DNA from 4 places in the Arthrobacter sp. 3Tela_A genome. Region 3 is predicted to be linked to each of the others. Evidence: riboswitches for the same ligand, from Rfam matches in the RefSeq annotation. Region 3 holds a riboswitch; each other region holds the start of a gene.
The links. A riboswitch is a leader RNA that binds a small molecule or an ion and turns the genes downstream of it on or off. The one in region 3 is predicted to bind S-adenosylmethionine.
Positions count from the first base shown of each region.

Region 1: it holds a riboswitch for S-adenosylmethionine, as region 3 does, so the genes downstream of both, TVC13_RS16110 (bifunctional o-acetylhomoserine/o-acetylserine sulfhydrylase) here and TVC13_RS17500 (flavin reductase family protein) in region 3, are expected to answer to the same signal.
Region 2: it holds a riboswitch for S-adenosylmethionine, as region 3 does, so the genes downstream of both, TVC13_RS14720 (methionine ABC transporter ATP-binding protein) here and TVC13_RS17500 (flavin reductase family protein) in region 3, are expected to answer to the same signal.
Region 4: it holds a riboswitch for S-adenosylmethionine, as region 3 does, so the genes downstream of both, TVC13_RS14755 (LLM class flavin-dependent oxidoreductase) here and TVC13_RS17500 (flavin reductase family protein) in region 3, are expected to answer to the same signal.

Region 1 is NZ_JAXIOM010000070.1:14,119-17,841, reverse strand. It holds gene TVC13_RS16120 (hypothetical protein) at 1-723, opposite strand, end outside; gene TVC13_RS16115 (VOC family protein) at 1,160-1,801, opposite strand; SAM riboswitch class IV at 1,927-2,043, shown strand; gene TVC13_RS16110 (bifunctional o-acetylhomoserine/o-acetylserine sulfhydrylase) at 2,109-3,425, shown strand; gene metX (homoserine O-acetyltransferase MetX) at 3,422-3,723, shown strand, end outside.
Region 2 is NZ_JAXIOM010000057.1:5,596-9,318, reverse strand. It holds gene TVC13_RS14740 (alpha/beta fold hydrolase) at 1-435, shown strand, start outside; gene TVC13_RS14735 (CoA-binding protein) at 521-937, shown strand; gene TVC13_RS14730 (SDR family oxidoreductase) at 956-1,717, shown strand; gene TVC13_RS14725 (hypothetical protein) at 1,728-2,279, opposite strand; SAM riboswitch class I at 2,498-2,602, shown strand; gene TVC13_RS14720 (methionine ABC transporter ATP-binding protein) at 2,709-3,500, shown strand; gene TVC13_RS14715 (methionine ABC transporter permease) at 3,493-3,723, shown strand, end outside.
Region 3 is NZ_JAXIOM010000090.1:6,018-9,740, forward strand. It holds gene TVC13_RS17485 (replication-associated recombination protein A) at 1-66, opposite strand, end outside; gene TVC13_RS17490 (PhzF family phenazine biosynthesis protein) at 171-1,007, opposite strand; gene TVC13_RS17495 (MFS transporter) at 1,077-2,279, shown strand; SAM riboswitch class IV at 2,367-2,486, shown strand; gene TVC13_RS17500 (flavin reductase family protein) at 2,538-3,044, shown strand; gene TVC13_RS17505 (PhzF family phenazine biosynthesis protein) at 3,179-3,723, shown strand, end outside.
Region 4 is NZ_JAXIOM010000057.1:10,733-14,455, forward strand. It holds gene TVC13_RS14745 (MFS transporter) at 1-226, opposite strand, end outside; gene TVC13_RS14750 (ArsR/SmtB family transcription factor) at 223-567, opposite strand; gene TVC13_RS14755 (LLM class flavin-dependent oxidoreductase) at 623-2,017, opposite strand; SAM riboswitch class IV at 2,053-2,167, opposite strand; gene TVC13_RS14760 (ABC transporter ATP-binding protein) at 2,586-3,413, shown strand; gene TVC13_RS14765 (aliphatic sulfonate ABC transporter substrate-binding protein) at 3,531-3,723, shown strand, end outside.

The sequences.
Region 1 (3,723 bases), on a different contig from region 3:
CAATTTTTCCTCCTCCCAGTAGAAATCAGTCCGGCCAAGCAGCCTTCCGTCCGGACCGTGGAACTCGCGCTGCAGTTCCGGGATCGGTAAACCAAGCCGGTACATGAGTGCCCGGGAGTAGGACTCGCCGGGCGATTCAGACCGGGCGTCGGCAAAGTCAATGACCCGGTGAGCCCGTGCCTGTCTGGTGCCCATGGTGAGTTGCCGTGCCAGGCGACGGAGGTCATCCTTTTCCAAGGCAGGCAGTTTCTGCACGTGGTCAATCCGGAGCACATGGTCCATGGCGGGTACGGCCTGTTCGAACGGCAAGTATGCGGCCATGTCGATGACAGTCTGGGCCCGGGACGTGACCGGTATGCCGTCCACAGCCGTTACGGGTTCAAGCAGACGGCGATCTGCCCAGCGCAGATCACCCCGGGAGCGTCCATGCGCCGGGCCGGATGCCAGCATCATGACCTTGGAGTGGGCGCCGATAGTCGGCAGGCGCCACATGACGGCAGCTGACTGCTGAATCAGAATCCTCCCGGGTGTGTGGTCGCCTGCCACCGCTGCGAGCCGGACACGATCACGCTCCCAGAGCGCGAGTTTCTGCCACTGCTCCGCAGGAACGTATATGCCGCGTCTCAGGCGAACCAGCTCACCGGCAGCGCACTTGCGGGCCAGATCCCGGCGGCTCGTTCCATCTAAGTCGGCCTGCGCTGAGAGCAGGAAAGTGATCGGCATGGACTAACTCTGCCGATTGGGGAGCCGTTCGGTAGGTCAGTACGCCGGCTTGTGGAAAACGACTGCCGGCACAGCAACTGTGAACAGTGCCTGGGGAAATGACACGCCGAGTTCCCAAGCTGTGATTCTGAGTGGCTGCCCGGCCGACGGCCGGATTGAACCGGCCTGGCATGAATTGAAAACCCTCCATTTGGGGTCTCTCCTGCCAGCTCGGGACTTTCCTGCCACGGCGCCGCGGAGGGTAGTCCCAAACCGGCAGGGATGTCTCGAAGTGCAGGGAAACGGCCGTAGACGGGTGTCCCAAGCGGCAGGGATGTCTCGAAGTGCAGGAATCCGGAGAAGAGATCTCCCGCCAAACGGAAATCGCTCCGGTTCGGGGAACACGCAGTTCCCCAAACCGGAGCGATTGTCACAAACCGGAGCGAATCCAGCAGAACTAGATCTCGACGAGACCCTTCTCGGTGGCAAAGGTGACAGACATGATGCCCGGCGTGCCCTTGGGGGAGACCCAGGTGACATCCACGGACTCCAGCGGCTTCTCAACCGGCATGCCCAGCCACTCGGTCACCCGCGCGGCCGAACCGGCGATGGTGAGCGACTGCAGCGAGACGGTGCCTTCGAAGGCGCGGGAGGGGTGGAGGTCTGCCTTGTCTTCATCCCAGCGCAGCATGTAGGGGACCTGCGGGTCGGCGATCAGGCCGTTGATGCCAATCTGGCGCCAGGTGAGTTCCTGTCCGTCGGGGAACTTGCGGTTGCCGGGAACGGAGGAGCGGCCAAGGCGTTCTTCGAAGGGAGCAAGGTCCTCAACGGCGACGCACCAGCCCATCCAGCCGCCGCCGGCTTCGGAGCGCGCGCGGACGGCCTGCCCAAATGGGGCCTTGTCCGACGCGGGGTGGTTCAGTACTTCAACAACCTCTACATACTGGTGGTTGGCCAGCGGGAGGATCATGTTGCGGGTACCAAAACGGGGATGGACTCCGCCCTTGACGAAGTCGGTTCCCAGGGCAGCGGCAATGCGTTCCGTAGTGGCCAGCAGGCCGTCGGATTCGCAGGCATATGAGACGTGATCCAGGCGCATGCGAACATCTTGGCACGTTGTGACCTATGTCTCGACTAAGGCAAGCCTAAGCGGCGTAATCAGCAGATTTTCACGCTGCGTCATATGGGTTGCGCAACTGCTGAGGGGTTGGTTCTATAGGTACAGGTCATGAGTGCCAGCAGATAGCCCCGGCTTGCTGGCCGGCAACCCTCCAACCGCGGTGGGGTGCCCCGGGTGAAGACCTGGCCGTACGCAAACAGGCGTGCCGGCAAGCGCGGGCCACACGTGTCGCTCCGGTGTATTCCGGACCCGACCCTGTGGGGCCCCTGGTCATAAAGGGAGCACAATGTCTGCCAACTGGTCCTTCGAAACCCGCCAGATCCATGCAGGTCAGGAGCCCGACGCCGTAACCGGCGCCCGCGCCCTGCCGATCTACCAAACCTCGTCCTTCGTTTTCCCCAGCGCCGAAGCCGCAGCGAACCGGTTCGCGCTGGCCGAACTGGAGCCCATCTACACCCGGATCGGCAACCCCACCCAGGAAGCGGTCGAGAACCGGATCGCGTCCCTGGAAGGCGGCCTCGGAGCCCTGCTGCTCGCCTCGGGCCAGGCCGCCGAAACCTACGCCATCCTGAACCTCGCCCAAGCCGGGGACCACATTGTGGCCAGCCCCAGCCTCTACGGGGGAACCTACAACCTCTTCAAGCACACGCTGAAGAAGTTCGGAATCGACGTCAGCTTCGTCGCGGACCCGGACAACCTGGACCAGTGGCGGGAAGCGGTCCGGCCCAACACCAAGGCCTTCTTCGGCGAAGTGGTTTCCAACCCCCGCCAGGATGTCCTGGACATCGAGGGGATCTCCGCCGTCGCCCATGAAGCAGGCATCCCGCTGATCGTGGACAACACCCTGTCCACCCCGTACCTGATCCGGCCCATCGAATGGGGCGCTGACATTGTGGTGCATTCGGCCACCAAATACCTCGGCGGTCACGGCACCGTAATTGCCGGCGTGATTGTGGACTCGGGCAACTTCGACTTCGGCGCCGATCCGGAAAAGTTCCCCGGCTTCAACACCCCGGACGAGAGCTACAACGGGCTGGTTTACGCCCGCGACCTGGGCGCCAACGGAGTCCTTGGCGCCAACCTCGCCTACATCCTCAAGGCACGGGTGCAGCTGCTCCGCGACCTGGGCTCCGCGCTCTCCCCGTTCAACGCTTTCCTCCTCGCCCAGGGGCTTGAGACCCTGAGCCTGCGCGTGGAGCGGCACGTTGAAAACGCCGTCGCCGTGGCGCGCTGGCTGGAAGCGCACGACGACGTCATTTCGGTTGCGTACGCAGGGCTGGAGTCGAGCCCGTGGTACGAACGGGGCCGCAAGTACGGCCCGCGCGGAACCGGGGCGATCGTGTCCTTCGAGATCGAAGGCGGCGTGGAAGCGGGCAAGCGCTTCGTGGACGGCCTTGAGCTGCACTCCCATGTGGCGAACGTGGGCGACGTGCGCTCGCTGGTCATCCATCCGGCGTCGACGACGCACAGCCAGCTCGGTGCTGAGGCCCAGGCAGCAGCCGGCGTCAGCCCGGGCCTGGTCCGCCTGTCCGTGGGCCTGGAGCATATCGACGACATCATCGCGGACCTCGACGCCGGTTTCCGCGCCGCCAAGGGAGCATGAAGCACAGCGTGACAACCTATCCTCCTGCACCGCAGCACCCTGTCCGTGTACTGGACGGGGTGCTGCAGTATGCCTCGATCGGTGACCTGGCCCTGGAGACCGGCGGCGTCCTTCCGGACGTGGTGCTGGGCTACGAAACCTGGGGCGTGCTGAACGACGAGGCGTCCAACGCCGTCCTCATTCCGCACGCACTCACCGGCAGCACCCACGTGGCCCAGGGCTGCACGGACGAACCCGGCTGGTGGGACGGCCTGGTGGGACCCGGCCGGACCATCGACACCAACAGGTTCTTTGTGGT
Region 2 (3,723 bases), on a different contig from region 3:
TCCGCTGTCATCTCCAGCGTGATCGCCGTCGAACCGCCGCTTACTGAACCCGGCACGGAAGAACCGGATATGCGGCCCGAGTTGGAAGAGCTGGTGGCAGCAGGTGACCGGGCCGGCGCCATCCGGCTGTTCCAGGAATCCATCGGAGTGCCGGCGGACATCATTGAGGCTTCGGACCCGGGCCCGTTCGAACCCGCAGCGCACACCATCGCCTATGACCTGACCCTGCTGCTTGAAACCGATGTACGGAGCCTGACCGGGATCCGCGTGCCCGTGCTGGTGCTGGCCAGCTCCGGCAGCGATGACCGGCTGAAGGAATGGGCCCGTGAAACTGCCGAGCTGCTCCCCGAGGGGTCCTTCCAGCTGCTGGAAGGCAGCTGGCACGGCCTGGATGACGCGGTGCTCGCCGCTGCCGTGGAGGCTTTTCTGGAATAGGACCGGCGTCGACCGCGTTGCTGCCTGAGCGTAGGGTGAGATCCGGCAGAGAGCTAACCGGTCACAGCAGTCAAGGAGGCACGGCATGGCACACCGCAATGACCCTGAGGTCATCACCAGGCTGCTCACAGCCAAGGGCCGGTGGGCGGTAGTCGGGCTGTCGAACAACCCCGCACGACCGGCTGTCGGTGTGTCCCGGTTTGTCCAGGATTCCCTGGGCATGGACATCGTTCCCGTGAATCTCTCCGGCGAGTCAGTGCACGGCAACCAGGGCTACACCCGGCTGGCCGAGATCCCCGGCCAGGTGGACGTAGTGGACTGCTTCGTGAACTCCGCCAAGGTAGGCAGCATCGTGGACCAGGCCATCGAAATTGGCGCCAAAGCCGTCTGGCTGCAGCTGGGTGTGGTGGATGAGGCGGCGGCGCAGCGGGCCGCGGACGCAGGCCTCGACGTCGTTATGGACACCTGCCCGGTCATCGAGGCCGGGCGGTTCGGACTCTAAAAAGGCCAGGAGGCCGGCATGAGCACTGTCCTAGTGGTGGGCGCGACCGGAGGAATCGGCCGGCTGGTGGTGCAGGAAGCCGTACGGGAGGGGTTCGCCGTCCGGGCCCTGGCCCGCAACCCGCGCAAGGCGGCGGATGTGCTGCCGCCCGGGGCAGAAGTGGTGGAAGGGGATCTCACCCGCCCCGAGACCCTCGAAGGCGCGGTCAGCGGGGTTGACGCGATCATTTTCACGCACGGTGCCAACGGCGGTGAGGACCCGCAGGCCGTGGATTACGACGGCGTGCGCAACGTCCTGCTGGCCCTGAACGGACGCCGGGTCCGGATAGTGCTGATGACGGCGATCGGACTGACGAACCGGACCGCGTTCGGAACCCTGGTGGACTGGAAACGGCGCTCCGAGCGTCTGCTCCGGGCCAGCGGACTGCCGTACACCATCGTCCGGCCCGGATGGTTCGACTACAACGAACCCGGCCAGGGCCGGGAAATCGCCCTGCAGGGAGACCGCCGGCGGACCGGCACGCCTGCGGACGGCGGGATTGCCCGCACCCAGATTGCCGAAGTGCTGGTGCACGCCTTGAGTTCCGACGACGCCCTCGGCAAGACCCTTGAACTCATCGCCGGGGACGGAGAGCCGGTCACTGACTTCGATGCCTTCTTCGCACCGCTCCAGGCCGACCCTCCGGGCACGCTGGACGGAGTGCAGGACGATCCAAACATGCCCCTGGACGAAGAACCGGAAAGCATCCGGGAGGAGCTGGCTGCCATGGGCAGCCGCTAAAGAACCTGGGCTACCCCCGCCGGTCCGCAGGGAGGGATCGGTGGACCTTCCAGGCAGAGAGCATCTGGTCCCGGGTGCCGCCGGGATGTGCGGCATGCCAGTCCCGGGCGAAGCGGTTGAGCTCGAACTGCGGGCCAATCGGAGCGGCTGCCGCGGCACGGGTGGCGTGCCAGTGATCCAGCGCCGCAGCCAGGGTAGCCGTCCCGTCATTGGCGGCGAAGAACTCGCGCATGGGGGCATCGAACCGGAAACCAGGCCCCAGCGCGTTGACGAAGAACTCCCGCAGCACCTGGCTGCAGGGATGTCCCGCCGGAATCACCGTATGGATAGTCAGCGGCGGAACGAGCCGTTGCCGGGAGCGCCGGGGCTTCGCAGCCGGCGCCGGAAGCGGCTTGCCCGCCAGGTAGGCCGCAACCCGTTCGGCCAGCTGTTCCTTGGACCCCGTGGCCGGAATCTGCTGCGCCCGGGCAAACGCCTGCAGCTCATCCTTCAGCCAGTACCACCGGCGGAACTCGCCAGCCCCGAGCGAGGAAGACAGGGCAGGGCGTTCCGGAAGGGTCACGTTCCCATCCTCCCGGATCTGCCCGGAATTCTGTGCTCCCGCGCCGCGAACGGCCCGGTGAATGAATGGCGTGGACCCAGGGAGAGTTCTCAGCGGGTGCGTAACAACGGTGCGTAACAATACGGATTGTGACGCCGGTGGCGTTACGAACCGACGCATAGGGCCGCACGGAGAAATCTTCTGGCCCTGACCGGGTGCAGCCGGTTTAGATAGTGGCGTAACCATCCAGAGCGGCTGAGAGACCTGGCTCCGTGACGCCGCAGCAACCCCCTTCCGCGGGCATACCCGCCGAAGAAGGGTGCTACCGCCAGGACCGATGGAGAAGCACCTGCTCTTAGACGGTCCGCTGCTCCCGTGCCCCGCTGCACGGGCGCCGGGCGGGCGAAGCGGCGTGCACCTCTTCCCGGGCATAGACCGCAGGAGGACAGCATGATCCGTATTGAGAACGTCTCCACCGTCTTTGGAGGCGGTGAATCGGCTTTCACGGCAGTGGACAGCGTCAGCCTTGAAATTCCCAAGGGCAGCATCCAGGGCATTATCGGGTTCTCCGGTGCCGGAAAATCCACGCTGCTGCGCAACATCAACCTGCTGGAACGCCCAACTTCCGGCCGCGTGCTGGTGGATGGAACGGACCTGACCGGGTTGGGTGATGCCGAGCTTCGTGCGGCCCGGCATGAGATCGGGATGATCTTCCAGCACTTCAACCTGCTGAACAACCGCACCGCCGCGCAGAACGTTGAACTCTCGCTGAAGTTCGCCGGCGTGAAGAACGCCGCCGAACGCCGCACCCGCGCACTGGAGGCGCTCGCCGTCGTCGACCTCTCGGAGAAAGCGGGCACCTATCCGGCCAAGCTCTCCGGCGGGCAGAAGCAGCGTGTTGCCATTGCCCGTGCCCTGGCCACGCGGCCCAAGGTGCTGCTGTGCGACGAACCGACCTCCGCCGTCGATCCGAGGACCACTGCCTCCGTGCTGCAGTACCTCAGCGACGTCAACGCGCGGTTCGGGATCACGATCGTGGTGGTCACCCATGAAATGAACGTCATCAAGGCGATTGCGGACAATGTCGCCGTCATGGAGGAAGGCCGGGTGGTGGAACAGTTCGCGCTCGCGGAACTGGCCCGCCCCGGTTTCACCCCGGCCACCGCGATCGGCCGGTACCTGATCTCCGACGAAATCACCCTGGACCGGGCTGCCCGCCGGGAAGGAGCCCGCGTTGCTTGAGCGAATTGCCGAAGTCTGGCCGGAACTGCTCGCCGCACTGGGGCAGACCGGCACCATGCTGCTGGTCGCGATTCCGCTGGCGGTGCTGATCGGCACCCCGCTGGGTGTGCTGCTCTACTCCCTTGGGCCGGACGGGCTGGGGCACAAACCGCGGCTGCACCGCGTCCTGGACTCACTGGTGAACCTGGTGCGTTCCTTTCCGTTCCTGATCCTGCTGATCGCG
Region 3 (3,723 bases):
CTCTGCCGCGGCGCCGTCGTCGTCCTGCTGGTCCTGATCCTCACCGCTGTTGAACAAGTCATTCACGGTTCAAGGCTACCCGTGCCATCGAGATGACACTTACGGCTCCTTTCAGCGCTGAAAAGAGCCGTAAGTGTCATCTCGATGGGCATGATGCACTAGATGGACTGTTAGAGGGAAACGGAGCCGTCGATGCAGGTGACGGACTCGCCGCCAACCCAGATCCGGCCTTCGCGGGTGAACACCCGGACCAGGCCGGAACGGTGGACGGCGGTGCCCTGGGTGACCGTGTAGCGCTCCTCGGCAATTCCATCGCCGATCAGCCACTGGGCGAGTCCGGCATTAAGGCTTCCGGTGACCGGATCCTCGGAGACTCCGAGTCCGGGGGCGAAGGCGCGGACCTCGAAGTCAGTCTCCGCTGACTCCGGCTGCGGGCCAATTACTCCCACCCGCAGGTCGCCGATTGCGGCATGGTCCGGCCGCAGTGAGAGGACCGTCTCAGCGTCCGGCAGCAGAAGTCCCAGCCAGCCCGGTCCGTTGTCCACCCACTGGTGGCCGCGGACCTGGTCCGGCGTGAGCCCGAGCGCGGCCGTCACACGGGCCAGTGTCCCCTCCTCCACAGGCCCGGTGCGGATCAGCCGAGGTGCTGCAAAGGCGGCCAGGCCTGCGTTGACCCGGAGCGGCACCAGCCCAATTCCGCACTCCTGAACCACTAGACCCGGCTTCATCGGCGTATTTCCGGCCTCGGTCCACGCGTGGCACGTTCCCAGGGTGGGGTGCCCGGCGAACGGGATTTCGCCGCCCGGGGTGAAAATCCGCACCCGGTAGTCGGCCTCGTCCTGCGTCGCCGGGAGGATAAAGGTGGTCTCGGAGAGGTTCGTCCAGCGGGCGAACTGCAGCATGGCCTCGTCGTCGAGGTCTTCCCCGTCCAGGACCACGGCCAGCGGGTTGCCCTGGTACGGCTTGCTGCCGAAAACGTCTACCTGTTTGAACCAGCGTTGTCTCATGCGGACACTGTAATAGCTGGCCGCACGTGCGCGGCAAAGCGTGCCGATGGTGTCCGCTAGGCTCTGCGCATGAGAAACGGAGCGGGCTCCCGCAAACCCGTTGCAGCAGCTGCGGCCGCACTGGGCGGTTCAGCTGAGCTGGTGGACTTCCTGATCCCGCTGTGGGCAGGGATTGAGCTCGGCCTCTGCAGCGCAGCCATTGGGATGCTCATCGCTGTGGAGTTGACCGTCTCGGTGGCAGCGCGGCCCCTGGCCGGCCGGCTGGCCGACACGTTCACCCGGACCCGCGTCGCAGCAGCGGGCGCGTTCCTCTACGCCCTCAGCTGCCTCGGTTACGCTATGGCTGGCTCCTGGCCCTGGGCAGTGGCAGCGGCGGCTGTGGGCGGTATTGGCGGTGCGCTCTTCTGGATAGCCGTCCGTGCCGTCGCCGCCGAGTCTCTGGACACCGATTCGGGTTCCCTGGCCGGGCTGCTTTCCTCTGAGTCCTTCGGGTCCTGGTTCTTTTGGATCCCGGCTATGGTGCTGCTGCCGACCATCGGATTCTTCGGCGTCTTCATTGCGCTGGCCGTTGTCTGCCTGGCGGCCGCCCTCTGGCTGCTGCTGGTCCGCAGCGCGCCGCCCCGGGTCCAGGACGATCCGCGCGGCAGGGCGAAAGGCTCCGGCCTGGGACCGCTCCTTTTCCTGGCCGGTTTGACGGCAGTGGCCGAGGCCGGTGTGGGACTGCTGCTCCTGCTGCATCTGCAGAACGCAGTCGGTCTGGAGGTCTACCAGATCGCACTTGTCTACCTGCCCGGCGGCATTGCGCTGACGGTTCTCCCCCGGGTGCTGCACCGGTTCACCGAGCGGCGCGGGCGCCGGACAGGTTACATCGCGGCGTCGACTGCCTCGGCCGTGGCCGCAGTCGGCCTGGCATTCACTCCGTCTCCGCTGCTCATCGCTGCGCTGTGGGTACTAACGTGTGCTTCCTGGGCGCTGTTGATTCCGATGCATGGAGCGGTAGTGGCTGAGGCCGGCGATCACCGGCTCGGCCGCGGAATGGCACTCCTGAGCAACGCGGGACTGATCGGTGCCGCCGCAGGGTCCCTGCTGGCAGGCTTCCTTTACGACGGCGCTCCCTGGCTCCTCTCCTGCCTGGTGCTGGGCGCTGTCATCCTCAGCGGGGCCGCGCTGGGTCCCATGGTCCTGCACCGGATGGGTGTTCGGGACAGGCCGGACAATCCAGCCGTGGCGCCTGACCCCGTGGAAACAGGAAACAGGCCGGCAGCCGGTTAGGTACCCCGTTACGAAGTGTTGCCCTGCATGGCCGGAATGTGACGGTCGTTTGCCCCGGGACACCCCGGCTCCTAGATTGGTAGCCAGAATCAAGAGTTCCAGCCACAGGCCCTGGCCGGCTGGACGGCAACCCTCTCGCCGTAGCGGGGTGCTCCAGGTGACGATTCGGCCGTTCCGGTGGATCTCCCGGTCCGGCAAGTACAGCGTCAGCCTCCACGGTTCCGCACCGCAGGCTGCGCCTCAGGCAGAGGAATCTCCATGGCACTTGAAACTGATCTCCAGCCGAATGCACTGCGTCAGGCCTTTGGGCGTTTTCCGTCCGGAATCGCAGCGCTCTGCGCCGAAGTGGATGGTGCACCGCAGGGAATCGTGGCCTCTTCCTTCACCGTCGGAGTCTCGATGGATCCGCCCCTGGTGATGTTCGCGGTGCAAAACACCTCCCGCACCTGGCCGCTGCTTCGTACGGCAGGCCGGATCGGTGTATCCATCCTGGGCACAGGGCACGACGGCGTCTGCCGCCAGATCGCTTCCCGCGACGGTGACCGCTTTGCCGGGCTGAGCCTGCACGAAGCCGACACCGGTGCCCTGTTCCTGGACGAGGCCGCCCTCTGGCTCGAAACCTCGGTTGAGAACGAGATTCCGGCCGGGGACCACGCCGTCGTTCTGCTTCGCGTGCACGGCTACTCCACCCACGACGGCGCACATGAGCCGCTGGTCTTCCACGGGTCGGCGTTTAGGAATCTCGCGGTACCCGCGTTCGTCTGAGTCGCCCGCCCTCGCAAAACGCTCCGTTTTGGGAAATCGCTCCGCCGCGCCGCGGAGCAAACAGCACAAACCGGAGCAGCTTGGGGCAACCCATGCCTATCGGATCCACCCGGGCGACTCACTAAGCTCAAATAGTGACTCCCGAAACTCCCGTATCTGCCCGCCCGTTTGCCCAGGTTGATGTGTTCAGCCCCGAACCCTTCGGCGGCAACCCGCTCGCCGTCGTCCTTGAATCCTCCGGACTCAGTACCGCCCGGATGCAGCGATTCGCGAACTGGACCAATCTGTCCGAGACCACCTTCCTGCTGCCCCCGGACGATTCGCAGGCCGACTACCGGGTCCGGATTTTCACCCCCACTGAGGAACTGCCGTTCGCCGGGCATCCCACCCTGGGCTCTGCCCAGGCCTGGCTGGAAGCCGGAGGAAAACCCCGGCAGGAGGGCATCCTCGTCCAGGAATCCGCTGCCGGCCTGGTGCGGATCAAAACGGACGACGGCGGCCGGCTGGCTTTTGCGGCTCCGGCGCTGACGCGGTCGGGACCTGTTGCCGAGGAGGTGCTGGACCGCGTTGCGGCAGGCCTGGGACTCTCCCGGCAGGCGCTGCGGGACGCTGCCTGGCTGGTCAACGGCCCTGAATGGATCGGCGTGCTGCTGGACTCGGCAGCGGAGGTGCTGGCCAT
Region 4 (3,723 bases), on a different contig from region 3:
CCTTTTTCGGCAAGCGGTCCACCAGGGCAGCGACCACCGGCGCCACGCCCACGTACGCCAGCATCTTGATCGTAAGAGCGGTGCCGAGCACTGCTCCGGCTGAGTCCCCCGCCAGGTCGAAGGCAAGAAGGCCCAGGGCAACGGTCAGCAGGCCCGTTCCGAGCAACGCCAATACCTGGGCGAAGAACAGTGCCCGGTAGGTGGGATTGCGCAGGACCCGGATCATGAGTGGTGCCCGGGCTTCTCGTCCACGGCATGCTCGGCCTGCCGGATAGCTTCGACCACCAGCCGCATCGCGTGCTCGTCCGTGAGGCGGTAAAACGCCCGGTTCCCGTCCTGCCGGACACGGACCAGCTTGCCCCACCTCAGCTTCGCCAGGTGCTGGGAGACAGCGGCCGGGCTGCGCTCCACGATTTCGGCCAGGTTGTTCACCGAGAGTTCGCCTTCACGCAGGGCCAGCACAATCCGAATGCGTGTTGCGTCCGCGAGCAGGCGGAAGACCTCAACGGCTACGTCAATGTAGGCGTTCGCGGGAGTAAGGTCATCAGCATTAGTATCTGCGTGCATACGCAGATACTAACAAACGCCCTCCCCCGGGGGCAGCCTCCGCGGAAGCCCAGTCCTAGCGCGTGACGGCCGGCGCCAGTCGGTACCGGGCTCCCCTGTGCTCTGCGGGCAGCTTGTCGCCGGCACCAAAGAGCTTGTTCCGCAGCGTGCCCGGGGCGTACTCCGTGGGGTAGGCACCGCGCTTCTGCAGTTCCGGAACCACGAACTCCACGACGTCCTCAAAGGTGCCCGGGGTGACGGCATACGCGAGGTTAAAGCCGTCGACGTCGGTCTCTTCCACCCAGCGGATCAGCTCCTCGGCGACCTCGGCGCCGGAGCCCACCAGCCGCGGGCCCAGCCCGCCGATACCGGCGCTCTCGGCGATGTCGCGCACCGTCCAGGGCTCGCCGTCGTCCTTCACTTTCTGGAAGTTCGCCGCGGCTGACTGGATGGCGTTGGACTTCACCGAGCCCAGCGGCTCGTCAAGGTTGTAGGTGGAAAGGTCAACACCCATCCAGCCGGACATCAGCGCCAGCGCGCCTTCGTCACTGATGTAGCTCTGATAGTCAAGATGCTTGGCTTCGGCTTCCTCAGCCGTGGCGGCGGTGATGATGGTCAGCAGCGTGTAGATCCGGATGGAGTAGCGGTCCCGTCCGGCCGCTTCGGCGGCGTCGCGGATCTTCGTGACGGTTGCCTTGAGTTTCTCCACCGTGGAGGCGCCGACGAACACGGCTTCGGCGTTTTCGGAAGCGAACGCGATGCCGCGCGGGGACGCGCCGGCCTGGTAGATCACCGGGGTGCGCTGCGGGGACGGCTCGGAAATGTGAATGCCGGGGACCTTGAAGTACTTGCCCTCGTGGTTGATGTCGTGGACCTTGGCCGGGTCCGTGAACACGCCGGTCTCCCGGTCGCGGACAACGGCGTCGTCTTCCCAGGAGCCTTCGAGCAGCTTGTAGACGACTTCGAGGTATTCATCGGCATGGTTGTACCGCTCGTCGTGCTCCAGCTGGTCTTCCTGGCCCATGTTCCGGGCGGCGGAGGGCAGGTAGCCGGTCACGACGTTCCAGCCGACCCGGCCCCCGGTGAGGTGGTCCAGGGTGGAGAGTCTGCGGGCGAACGGGTACGGGTGCTCATAGGCCGTGCCGGCTGTGACGCCGAAGCCCAGGTGTTCGGTGACCAGGGCCATGGCGGAGACCAGCAGCAGCGGATCATTCACGGGCACCTGTGTGCCCTGCCGAAGGGTCGCCTCGTTGGAGGACCCGTAGACGTCATAGGTGCCCAGGACGTCGGCAATGAAGATCCCGTCGAACAGGCCGCGTTCGCAGGTCTGCGCCAGGTGAGTCCAGTAGCTGAGCTTGGTGTAGTCCGTTGACCGGTCTTCGGGATGGCGCCACAGTCCGGGCGACTGGTGGCCCACGCAGTTCATGTCGAACGCGTTGAAGCGGATGTGGCGGGCGGGCGTGGTGGCCATGAGGGTCCTTTACGGAAGGACGCACCGCGGAGGGAGCGCCGTACTTGCCGCGGGCGGTCTTGCCGGCGACCGGATCGTCATCTGGGGCACCCCGCTACGGGAGAGGGTTGCCGCCCAACGAGCCAGAGCTTCGCGTTGGGACTCATGATCCTGCGGGTTCAGTATGCGCCCGCTCCCCCGGTGGCACGCAAGCCGACGTGTTCACGCGGCGTAACCGCCGCCGTCGTACTTCACCTCCCGGGCGCCCAGCCGCCCCGCCCCGAACCATCGAGATGACAGAAACTGCACGTTTCAGCGCTGTAACGTGCAGTTTCTGCTATCTCGATGGGGGAGGGAGGGGCTGAGAAATGTTACGCCGGGACTTGCCGGAATCGGACTTCAGGGCGTTTAGTTGGGTCTTGACCATCCCGAGCGGCTGAGAGACCTGGATCAGTGAAGCCGCAGCAACCCTGGTCGTAGTGCTTCCTCCTTGAGGCACTGCGATATCGAGGTGGACGTCGCAGGAGGCCGGCAGCGGCCCAGGACGTTTTCCGTAGGGTGCTACTGCCAGGACCGATGGAGTGTTCACATGACTGCAGTACTTTCCTCCGGCTCCCATGCCGTCTCCGCTGCCCCGCGCACTGCTCCCGACACCGCACTGTCCGTGACGTTCGACGGCGTCGGCCGCAGCTTCGGCTCCGGCACAGACGCCCACGTGGTGCTGCGCGACATCAACTTCGAAGTCCGTCCGGGCGAGGTCCTGGCCATCCTGGGTTCCAGCGGCTGCGGCAAGTCCACCCTGCTGCGCGCCACCGCAGGGCTCGACGCCGCTTCCACCGGCCAGGTGCTGATCGACGGTACGGCTGTGCGCGGCATTGACGACCGGTGTGCTGTGGCTTTCCAGGAACCGCGGCTGTTGCCGTGGCAGACCCTGCAGGCCAACGTTGCGATTGGCCTGCCGAAGGGCACCAGCGCTTCCGAAGGCAAAGCCAAGGTCTCCGAGCTGCTCAAACTCGTGGAACTGGACAGCTTTGCCAAGCACCAGCCGCGTGCTGTTTCCGGCGGCATGGCCCAGCGTGCGTCACTCGCCCGTGCCCTGGCCCGCAAGCCCGGTGTCCTGCTGCTGGACGAACCGTTTGGGGCCCTGGATGCCCTGACCCGGCTGAAGATGCAGGACCTGCTGCTGGACGTGCACCGCGCTGCGCCCGCCACCGTCCTTCTCGTCACGCATGACGTCGATGAAGCCCTGCAGCTCGCCGACCGGATCATCGTGCTCGGCCGCGAACCGGGCAAGCCCGGCGCCACCATCACGCAGACCATCACCGTGCCCGGTGCCCGTCCCCGGGACCGGGCCTCGGCCGAGCTCGCCCGAATGCGCGGCGAGCTCCTGGCGAGCCTCGGCGTCGACCGCCACTAGAGCGCCCACGCCTCCCCGTCCGGGCCACAACCCTGGCCAATCCGCGGACGCATTGTGCCCGCACCAAGCTGCACCGACCCCACATTTTTCTGCTCCACCCGTCTCGAAGGAATCCCCATGAACAGCCGTTCCCTCTTCTCCCGCCGCCCGCCCCGCGTCTCCCGCCGCCCGCTCACCGCACTGGCAGCCACCGCAGCCGCCGTTTCGCTGGCCCTGACCGGCTGCGTGGCCGGCGAAGATTCCTCCGGGGCAGCCGCAAACGAAGCGGCCGACGGCGGCACCCTGAACATCGACTTCGCCACCTACAACC